3 regions of the Arthrobacter sp. Y3221160 genome follow, and region 3 is predicted to be linked to each of the others. Evidence: riboswitches for the same ligand, from Rfam matches in the RefSeq annotation. Region 3 holds a riboswitch; each other region holds the start of a gene.

Region 1 (3,265 bases), on a different contig from region 3:
CACGTTTTCCCGGCCCCGGCTGGACTTCGGCTTGGGCTTCCTGCTCGCGCTGGTGATCGGTGTCGGGACGCTGGGCGTTTATGCCGCCGGCCGGGCCCTGGGTATCACCACCGCCATTGTCCCGGCGGCCCTGGACGAATACTGGTGGACGGTTCCGGTGTTGATCCTGTCCGCGCTGCGGCATGCGGTCCTCGAAGAGGTGGTCATGGTGGGCTATCTCTTCAACCGCTTCGCGAGGTTCGGCTGGGGCATTTGGTCCGCGATCTTCGTCAGCGCCGCCCTGCGCGGGACCTACCACCTCTACCAGGGCATCGGGCCGGGCATCGGGAACTTCCTCATGGGTTTGGTCTTCGGCTACGCCTATACAAAGGCCAAGCGGGTGATGCCGCTGGTGGTGGCGCACGCGCTGCTGGATATTGCCGGTTTCGTCGGCTACACACTGCTGGGGCCGGCCATCGGCATCGGCACGTGAAACCGGCCGGGCAGCGCAGCGGCGCCCGGCCTTGCGATCAGGGCGCCGCTGCGGCGATCGACGACGTCGATCCTCTCGAAAGACTTACAGTTCGACGATTCCGTTGGCGGTTTCGAAGCGGACGGACAGGATGCCCGGCGTACCGTTCGGTGCCGTCCAGGCGACCTTGACGTCGTCCAGCAGGCCGTCGACCGGCGTGCCTAGCCAGTCCGCCACCCGCTCGGAAGAGCCGGCGATGGTCAGGCCGATCAGCTTGACCGTGGCGGGGCGGGCGTTGGACGGGTGCAGCGGTTCGGTGCCGTCATCCCAGCGCAACATGTAGGGCACCTGCGGGTCGGCGATGAGGCCCTTGATCCCGATCTGCTGCCAGCTCAGTTCCTGCCCATCCGGGAACTTGCGGTTGCCGGGAACCGCGTGGCGGCCCAGCCGTTCTTCGAACGGGGTCAGGTCGTCGACCGCCACGCACCAGCCCATCCAACCGCCGCCGGCTTCCGACCGCGCCCGCACTGCCTGGCCAAAGGGGGCCTTGTCGGAAGCGGGGTGGTCGAGCACCTCCACGACCTCCAGGTAGTGGTGGTCGGTGAGGGGGAAGATCATATTGCGGGTGCCGAAGCGGGGGTGAACCCCGCCCTTGACGGCGTCGATGCCCAGGGCTTTGGAGATCCGCTCTGAGGTGGCAGCCAGACCGTCGGGTTCAGCGGCATAAGAAACATGGTCGAAGCGCATGGCATTATCTTGGCACTTTGTGAACCCGCTCTCGACTTAGGGTGACCTAAGTCACTCAATTTGCGGCTCGTGGTGAACGCGCCGTTCCGGACAGCAAATCCGCCTCCCCGGCACGCGCCGGCAACAGTGACGAAGCGGACGGTCGGACAGGCGGTCCGGAGACCGGTGCCCAGTCATAAGGTGTCATATTGTTGCGGCCGCCGGCTTGTCTGCGGAGACTGGAGGCAGGTCATGAGTGCCAGCGCAAAACCCCGGTTTGCTGGCCGGCAACCCTCCAACCGCGGTGGGGTGCCCCGGGTGAAGACCAGGCAGCCGCCATAAGGCGGTGCGCAAGCGCGGGTCACACCCGGGACAGACATGCCGGCACGGCCGGATCCCGGATGGCCCCTTCCAGTGAAGGAGTTGCACCATGTCCAACGCCGATTGGTCCTTTGAAACCCGTCAGATCCACGCAGGGCAGGAGCCGGACGCCGCCACGGGCGCCCGCGCACTGCCGATCTACCAGACCACGTCGTTCGTGTTCCCCAGCGCGCAGAGCGCGGCCGACCGGTTCGCCCTGTCCGAACTGGCACCCATCTACACCAGGATCGGCAACCCCACCCAGGAAGCGGTCGAGACCCGGATCGCCAACCTGGAGGGCGGCGTCGGCGCCCTGCTGCTTGCTTCGGGCCAGGCCGCGTCGACGTTCTCCATCCTCAACCTGGCCGAGGCCGGCGACCACATCGTGGCCAGCCCCAGCCTGTACGGCGGCACCTACAACCTGCTGCGCACCACGCTGCCCAAGTTCGGCATCGAGGTCACCTTCGTCGAGGATCCGGACAACCTGCAGCAGTGGCGCGATGCCGTCAAGCCGAACACCAAGGCGTTCTTCGGCGAGGTCGTCTCCAACCCGCGCCAGGACGTGCTGGACCTGGAGTCGGTCAGCGCCATCGCCCACGAAAACGGCGTGCCGCTGATCGTTGACAACACCTTGTCCACCCCGTACCTGATCCGCCCGATCGAGTGGGGGGCCGACATCGTGCTCCACTCGGCCACCAAGTACCTCGGCGGCCACGGTACGGCGATCGGCGGCGTGATCGTCGACGCCGGCACGTTCGATTTCGCCGCCGACCCCGAAAAGTTCCCGGGGTTCAACACGCCGGACGACACGTACAACGGGCTGGTCTTCGCCCGCGACCTCGGCGTCAACGGCGCTCTGGGCGCCAACCTGGCCTACATCCTCAAGGCCCGGGTGCAGTTGCTGCGCGACCTGGGGTCCGCCATCTCGCCGTTCAATGCCTTCCTGATTGCCCAAGGGCTGGAGACGCTGAGCCTGCGCGTGGAGCGGCATGTGGCCAACGCTCAGAGGGTGGCCGAATTCCTGGAAGAGCACGACGACGTTGCCTCCGTCGCGTACCTCGGCCTGCCCTCCAGCCCCTGGTATGAGCGCGGCCGCAAGTACGGCCCGAAGGGGACCGGCGCCATCGTCGCGTTCGAAATCAAGGGCGGCATCGAGGCCGGCAAGCGCTTCGTGGACGGCCTTGAACTGCACTCGCACGTGGCCAACCTGGGCGATGTGCGCTCGCTGGTGATCCACCCGGCGTCGACCACCCACGCCCAGCTCTCGGCCGCGGAGCGGGTCGCGGCCGGGGTAACCGACGGGCTGGTCCGCCTGTCGGTGGGCATCGAGAACGTCAACGACATCATCGCCGACCTGGAGGCCGGTTTCCGCGCCGCCAAGGGTGCGGACGACTAGGCAAGCAGGTAGAGCGCAGCGTGACGATAGTGCAACCGCAGGAACTGGTGGAACAGGCGACCGACGGCATCCTGCGCCGGATGCCGGTTGGTGCGCTGGAGTTGGAAGCCGGCGGCTATCTGCCCGAGGTGGTCCTCGGCTTTGAAACCTGGGGCACCTTGAATGCGGACGCGTCCAACGCCGTCCTGATTCAGCATGCCCTGACCGGCAGCACGCACGTCGCACGCGGCTGCTCGGACGAGGACGGTTGGTGGGACGATCTGGTGGGCCCCGGTGCCACGATCGACACGGAGCGCTATTTCGTCGTGGCCGCCAACATGATTGGCGGCTGC
Region 2 (3,265 bases), 590 kb from region 3:
GGCCGAGGCCGCGTTCGGGCGGGTGCTGGCGGAAAGTCCCGAGCTGCGCGACTCGATCCGGCTGCAGGGCAAATGCGGCATCCGGCTGCCGGTCCCCGGCATGGTCGGGCACTACGACTCCTCGCGGGAAGCCATCCTGGCCCGCACCGACGAGAGCCTGCGCCGACTGCACACCGATCACCTGGATACGCTGCTGATCCACCGGCCCGATCCGCTGACGCCGGCCGAAGAGATCGCCGCGGCGTTCAACGAGCTTCGGATGGCCGGGAAGGTGCGCCGCCTTGGTGTCTCGAACATGTCCGGCGAACAGATGCGCTGGCTGCAGTCGGCGCTGGATGAACCGCTGGCGGTGAACCAGCTGGAAATGAGCCTGCACCGACGCGACTGGCTGGAGTCAGGGGTGCTGGTGAACCACCCGGAGGGACCGGGGATCAGCTTCCCGCACGGCACCTTGGAATACTGCGCCGCCCACGGGGTGGAGCTGCAGGCCTGGGGCGCGCTGGCCCAGGGCCGGTACAGCGGGCGTGCGGCAGCGGAGGCCGCGACACCGGATGCTTCCGCGCCCGCGGATGCCCCACCCCCGGCGGATCATGCAGCGGCAGCCCTGGTCACGGAACTTGCCCGGGACAAGGGGTGCCCGCCCGAGGCCGTGGTGCTGGGCTGGCTGCTGCGGCATCCGGCAGGCATCCGGCCGGTCGTCGGTACCAGCAGCCCGGACCGGATCCGGGCCTGTGCCGAGGCGGAAGCGGTTGGAGCATCGATGACCCGCGAGGAGTGGTACTCCCTGTGGGTGGCGGCCCGAGGCAGGCCGCTGCCTTAGCTGCCCGCGCCCGGCCGCGCCGGCTGCGGGCGGAGCCGGGACCATGCGTCCTAGACGAAGGCCGGCTGTTCCAACCGGCGGAACGCGGAATCGTGGAAGACCAGGGGCTCGTGGGTGCCGTCGTGCGTGGACAGTCCGTGCACCTGCAGCAGCACGACGTGGTGGTCCCCGGCCGGGACCTCCTGGTGCACCGAGCAGTCCAGCCAGAGCGCCGCGTCGTTGAGGAAAAGCGCGCCATCGTCCGTGCCGTGCAGGCTCAGGCCGGCAAAGCGGTCACCGGTCCTGGACGCGATCTGGCGGCAGACACCGTCGTGCCCGGTACCGAGCACCGAGACGCCGATCCGGTTGGCCCGGCGGACCAGCGGCCAGGTCCGTGAGGTGTTTTGCACGGCGAACATCACCAGCGGCGGCTCGAGGGAGACGCCCACGGTGAACGAGGAGGCGACGATGCCCTGCGGCTCGCCGTCGACGGTCGCGCACAGCGCCGCGATGCCCGAGGGGAACCGGCCGAAGGCGGAGCGCAACGTGTGGGGGGTCAGGTCATGGTGTAGCGACATGGCGTCCTTGGGGCTTGGGCGCATCCGCTGCGGCCGAGCTGCTGCGGGTGGATACGCGTACTTGCCTGCCGACATCCCCGGCGGGCCGAATCATCACCTGGAGCACCCCGCTACGGTAGAGGGTTGCCGGCCAACCAGCCAGGGCTGTGAAGTTGGCGCTCTTGATTCGTCTCCACGCTAAGAGCGGGGAAGGGCCTGGGTCAAACGCCGGTAACAGTTCGTCAAATGCAGCGTTTTACTCCCGGGCCACGCGAGGTGGCTTCTGCCCGACGGGCGGCCGTGCGACGGCTGCTGCCCCGAAGCTACTGTCCGACTGCTGGCCCCACGGCTACTGCGCCGCGGCGCCCGGGCGCACGGTCTGCTGCCGGAACGGATGCGCCGGGTACACGCCCAGGATGCGGATTTCCGTGGTGAAGAAGTCCAGTTCCTCGAAGGCATGGACCATGGCGGGATCGTCCGGGTGGCCTTCGACGTCCACCATGAACATGGTGGCGGCAAACTCGCCGCCCACCATGTAGCTCTCCAACCGGGTCATGTTGATGCCGTTGGTGGCGAAACCGCCCAGCGCCTTGTACAGCGCGGACGGCACGTTCCGCACGCGGAACACGAAGCTGGTCACGGCCGGACCGGGAAGTTCCTCGCGGGACGGGACCGGCCGGCGGTCGGCCAGCACCACGAACCGTGTGGTGTTCGTCGGATCGTCTTCGACCTTTTCCGCGAAAACCTCCAGGCCGTAGAGTTCGGCGGCCATCGGCGGCGCCAGGGAGACCTTGGTCGGGTCGTTCCATTCGGCCACCTCCCGGGCCGAACCGGCGGTGTCGCCTGCGATGACCGGAGTGAGCCCGAGCCTGCGGATCAGCTTGCGGCACTGGCCCAAAGCATGGATGTGGCTGTGCACCTCCCGGGCCTGCTCCACGGTGGCCCCGCGTACGCCCAGCAGGCTGAAACGGATGGGCAGGAAGAATTCCTCCACGATCTGCAGGGTGGTCTTCGGCAGCAGGGCGTGGATGTCCGCCACCCGCCCGGCGATCGAGTTGTCGATGGGGATCATGGCCAGTTCCGCCTCGCCGCCGGTGACGGCAGCGAACGCATCCTCGAAGCTGGCACACGGCACCGCTTCCCAACCGGGGCGCACTTCCAGGCAAGCCATGTGGGAGTTCGAGCCGGGTTCACCTTGGTACGCAATCGCTGGAGCCATGGGCGAAATTATCCCACCGGGGCGGGCCGGCGCTTCATTCCGGGCAACCGGGCGGCGTCATATAACCGGGACCGGCCCGCCAACCGCTTAGTACAGATGCGATTCCTGGGTGATGCCGTAGGGCACGTCGTCGCTCAGCTCCACCGTAAACTGCCCGGGGCCGGTGCGAGTGACCAAGATGCCGCAATCGCCGTCGATGGCGGCGAGCTTTTGCAACTCTTCGACCGCAGCATTCAGGAGATCGTGCGCTTCGGAAGCCGTCTGTGCGGTCAACGACTTGGTAGCCAGGGAAGTGGCCATGGTTCTGCCTTTCGTGGCCGGAGGTTTCCGCGCAGGAGAAACGCGGGATGGAAGCTTCCGGCCGGAACGAGCCTGCCATGCGGAACGGTGCATGGAACTTTACATTCTGCCATCCCAGATGACATCAGATGAATTTCGCACCGGCGTGGCGTGCGCCACACCCGGCGTGGCGGCGTGGTGCTGCGAACCGGTGCAGGCGGGACCCCCACCGCGGATGCAGGGAGCCGTCGGGGGGAGGGCGGGGGCAGCCGGAAGTGAACCCGGTCCTAGAACGGGTTGAGCAGCCGGTGGACGAACTGCCGGGTGCGCTCCTCCCGCGGTTCGCGCAGCACCTGTTCGGGGTGTCCGCGTTCCACCACCACGCCGCCGTCCATGAACACCACTTCGCTG
Region 3 (3,265 bases):
GTGGACTGCTTCGTGAACTCGCAGAAGGTCGGCCCGGTGGTGGACCAGGCCATCGAAGTCGGTGCCAAGGCGGTGTGGCTCCAGCTGGGCGTGATCGACGAAGCCGCCGCGGAACGGGCCAAGGCGGCCGGACTGGACGTCGTCATGGATACCTGCCCGGCCATCGAGGCTCCGCGCTTCGGGCTGTAACAGCCGCTCATGGGCTGCGGTCAGCCCTGCCCCGCCTTCGGACGGCCGCCTCGAGTCCGCGCATCACTCGTACATGGCGATGAAGCGGCCGACGACACCTCCCGCGCGAAGCTTGTCGATTGCGCCGGGAATGTCGGCATGCTTGATGTGGTTCATGGGTGGCTTGAGCTGACCGGTCTTCATCAGCTCGTAGATGCCGGCAAGATCCTCCTTGGTACCGGACTTTGAGCCCCTGATGGAGAGCTGGTTGATGATGATCGGGTAGGTATTGATGGTCGATTCCAACCGGCCCATGCCCACCTGAACCAGGGTGCCGAACTCCGCGAGTGTTTCGATGGCGGCCGAGGTCGTGGTGCCGAAGCCGGCGTAGTCCACGATCAGCTCCAGGTTCTTGTCCTTGAACTCTTCGATCGAGGCGCCGACGCCAGCCAATCCGATCTCGTCGGCCAGTTTCTGGGTTTCCGGATTGACCTCGGCGCCGTACACCTCGGCGCCGACCAACGCGGCACAGCGTGCACCGATGTAGCCCAGTCCGCCCAGGCCGATGACACCGACCTTCATGCCGTTCTTCGCCCCGCCGACCGCCATCATGGCATGGTAGGCGGTCAAGCCGGCGTCGGTCGCCATCGCGCCGAGGTCGAACGGCACTTCGTCGGGCAGGGCGACGAGATTGTCGTCGGTCGCGCGAAGCTTGGCGGCGAAGCCTCCATCCCACTTCCCGTAACCCAATGCGTCCCCGTCGGACATCACCGGAGAGAGGCCTACGCGGTCGCCAATCTTCCAATGGTCCATGCCCTCGCCGACCTCGCTGATAACGCCGGCGGATTCATGGCCCATGGTGCGGGGCAGGCCGTGCTGGAACAGCGCCATCCATCCCGGATCATCGAGCGTCGAGACGTCCGAGTGACAGACCCCCGACGCCTTGACGTCGACGACCACTTCACCGGGGCCAGCGTGGGGTTCCTGAACCTCATTAAGCTCCAGCGGCTTCTTCGTGCCGACAAATTGCCATGCCTTCATGATGAACCTCCCGTACGACGGCCAGCGGACGGTGCCCGTCCCGGCCCGGCCATATTGGCAGTGCACCTCCACGGTAGTCCCCTCGTAACCAGGCCAGTAGGGGACAGCCGCGCAGAGGAATGCGCACGGCTCAATGCGCCGGGCGGAAGCCTGCAGCCCCAGCCCGTGGAGCCGGGCGGAGCCTGCCGGCCCCAGCCCCCGGAGCCGGCTGGGGCGACGGGCCGTCGTCGTCATCAGAAGCGGTTTCCGTAACAAACGGCAGCAGAATGTCATGGCCTGTCATGTGCTTCCCTGCGCCGGCTCGGCCCCGGCATACTCGACTCCGAGATCAAGAGTCCCAACGACAAGCTCTGGCTGGTTGGGCGGCAACCCTCTCCCGTAGCGGGGTGCCCCAGATGAGGATCCGGCCGCGCACAACACCGTGCCCGGCAAGTACGGCCCCCTCCGGGCTGCGCCCCAACCGTGACGGGTTGCTGCGCCGCGGGTCCGGATGGGAGCCCCGCCGTGAGGAGCCAACATGACCGCCGTCGTGACCGCCAACAACCCGCAAACCCGCCGAGCCCCGTGGGCCGGACAGGCTACCGCCGAGGAACTGGCCCGATGGCAGCAAGTAGCCGAAGGCGTTGCCGCCGCGCTGGCCCCGGACGTGCTGGAGCGCGACCGACGCAACGCCGACCCGCACGCCGAGGTGGAGCTGCTGCGCAACTCGGGCCTGCTCAACCTGATTATCCCGGCCGAATGGGGCGGCGAGGGCGGGCACTGGGAGAGCGCGCTGCACGCCGTGCGCATCCTGGCCCGCACGGACGCGTCGATCGCGCAAATACTCGGTTACCACTACGCCAACCTGGGCGCCGTCGTGTTCTACGGTGATGCGCAGGTCCAGGAACGACTGCTCCGCCGCTCCGCGCGGGGCCGCTGGTCCTGGGGCGACTCCGTGAACCCGGTGGACCCGAATCTGGAACTTGTTCCCGACGGCGACCGCTTCCGGCTGAACGGCACCAAGCACTTCTCCACCGGCGCTTCCGTCGGCGACGCCATCCTGGTCAATGCCGTGATCGCGGCCGGACCTGAGCGGGGCAAGTTCCTGGCCCTCGCGCTGGAGCATGACCGAACGGGCATCGGATACCTCGGGGACTGGGATGCGCTCGGACAGCGGCTCTCGGCCAGTGGCTCGGTGAAGTACGACGGCGTGCAGGTCACCGAAGCGGACATCATCGGCGAGGTAGGGGAGGAGCCTTTCTCCACGCTGGTTACCCCGTACATCCAGCTGGCCTTCGGCAACCTCTACCTGGGCATCGCGCAGGGGGCGCTGGACCGCGGACGCCGGATCACGCTGGCGCGCCGGAACTCCTGGTTCCTCAGCACGCAGGAGACCTATGCCCAGGACCCGCTGACCCAGCGGGTCTACGGCGAGCTGGTGTCGCGGGTCGCCGCGGTGGAGGCCCTGGCCGACCGGACGAACGCCAGGTTCGACGCTGTTATTGCCGCCGGCGCGCAGCTGAGCGCCGAAGCCCGGGCGGACCTCGCGCTCGAAATTGCGAGGCTCAAGGTCGTGTCGACCGAGGTGGGGGTGGACGTGGCGAACCGCATCTTCGAGACCACCGGCTCGTCCTCCGCGAAAACCGAGGTCGGGCTGGACATTTTCTGGCGCAACATCCGCACGCACACCCTGCACGACACGGTCGACTACAAGAAGGTCGAGGTCGGCGCCAACTACCTGCTCGGCGACGTCCAGCCGATTTCGCTCTACACCTGAGCGGAGCAGGACGCCGCCCACCCTGCCCGCAGCCCGCGGGTCGCCTCATGACTGCCCGCCATCCGCGGGCCCATCACCGATGGCCCCAACCCGCGGGCCCCATCACCGCTGCCCCCAACCCGGGCGCCCCATCTGACGCCCCCCGGCCGGACCTCCAGGAGAACCACCATGACTGAAACACTCGACAACCTCGCCACGGCCTTCGACGCCGCGGCCGCCAAATACCGTCCGATCTTCGCGCGCATCGCCGCCGGGGCGTTAAGCCGCGAGCTCACCCGCGAGCTGCCGTTTGAACAGATC

What was found. Region 3 has a riboswitch for S-adenosylmethionine ahead of AC5RWG_RS11275 (acyl-CoA dehydrogenase family protein). Riboswitches for the same ligand answer to the same signal wherever they lie in the genome.
Region 1: linked by a shared signal. The riboswitch ahead of AC5RWG_RS13760 (bifunctional o-acetylhomoserine/o-acetylserine sulfhydrylase) and the one ahead of AC5RWG_RS11275 (acyl-CoA dehydrogenase family protein) in region 3 are both predicted to bind S-adenosylmethionine.
Region 2: linked by a shared signal. The riboswitch ahead of AC5RWG_RS08440 (flavin reductase family protein) and the one ahead of AC5RWG_RS11275 (acyl-CoA dehydrogenase family protein) in region 3 are both predicted to bind S-adenosylmethionine.

The regions. Positions count from the first base shown of each region.
Region 1 is NZ_JBNHHU010000002.1:153,677-156,941, reverse strand. It holds gene AC5RWG_RS13770 (CPBP family intramembrane glutamic endopeptidase) at 1-472, shown strand, start outside; gene AC5RWG_RS13765 (VOC family protein) at 557-1,198, opposite strand; SAM riboswitch class IV at 1,426-1,540, shown strand; gene AC5RWG_RS13760 (bifunctional o-acetylhomoserine/o-acetylserine sulfhydrylase) at 1,608-2,933, shown strand; gene metX (homoserine O-acetyltransferase MetX) at 3,014-3,265, shown strand, end outside.
Region 2 is NZ_JBNHHU010000001.1:1,813,445-1,816,709, reverse strand. It holds gene AC5RWG_RS08445 (aldo/keto reductase) at 1-820, shown strand, start outside; gene AC5RWG_RS08440 (flavin reductase family protein) at 871-1,377, opposite strand; SAM riboswitch class IV at 1,430-1,544, opposite strand; gene AC5RWG_RS08435 (prephenate dehydratase) at 1,706-2,575, opposite strand; gene AC5RWG_RS08430 (hypothetical protein) at 2,663-2,875, opposite strand; gene AC5RWG_RS08425 (amino acid ABC transporter ATP-binding protein) at 3,142-3,265, opposite strand, start outside.
Region 3 is NZ_JBNHHU010000001.1:2,407,843-2,411,107, forward strand. It holds gene AC5RWG_RS11265 (CoA-binding protein) at 1-189, shown strand, start outside; gene AC5RWG_RS11270 (zinc-binding dehydrogenase) at 253-1,209, opposite strand; SAM riboswitch class IV at 1,536-1,650, shown strand; gene AC5RWG_RS11275 (acyl-CoA dehydrogenase family protein) at 1,727-2,965, shown strand; gene AC5RWG_RS11280 (acyl-CoA dehydrogenase family protein) at 3,134-3,265, shown strand, end outside.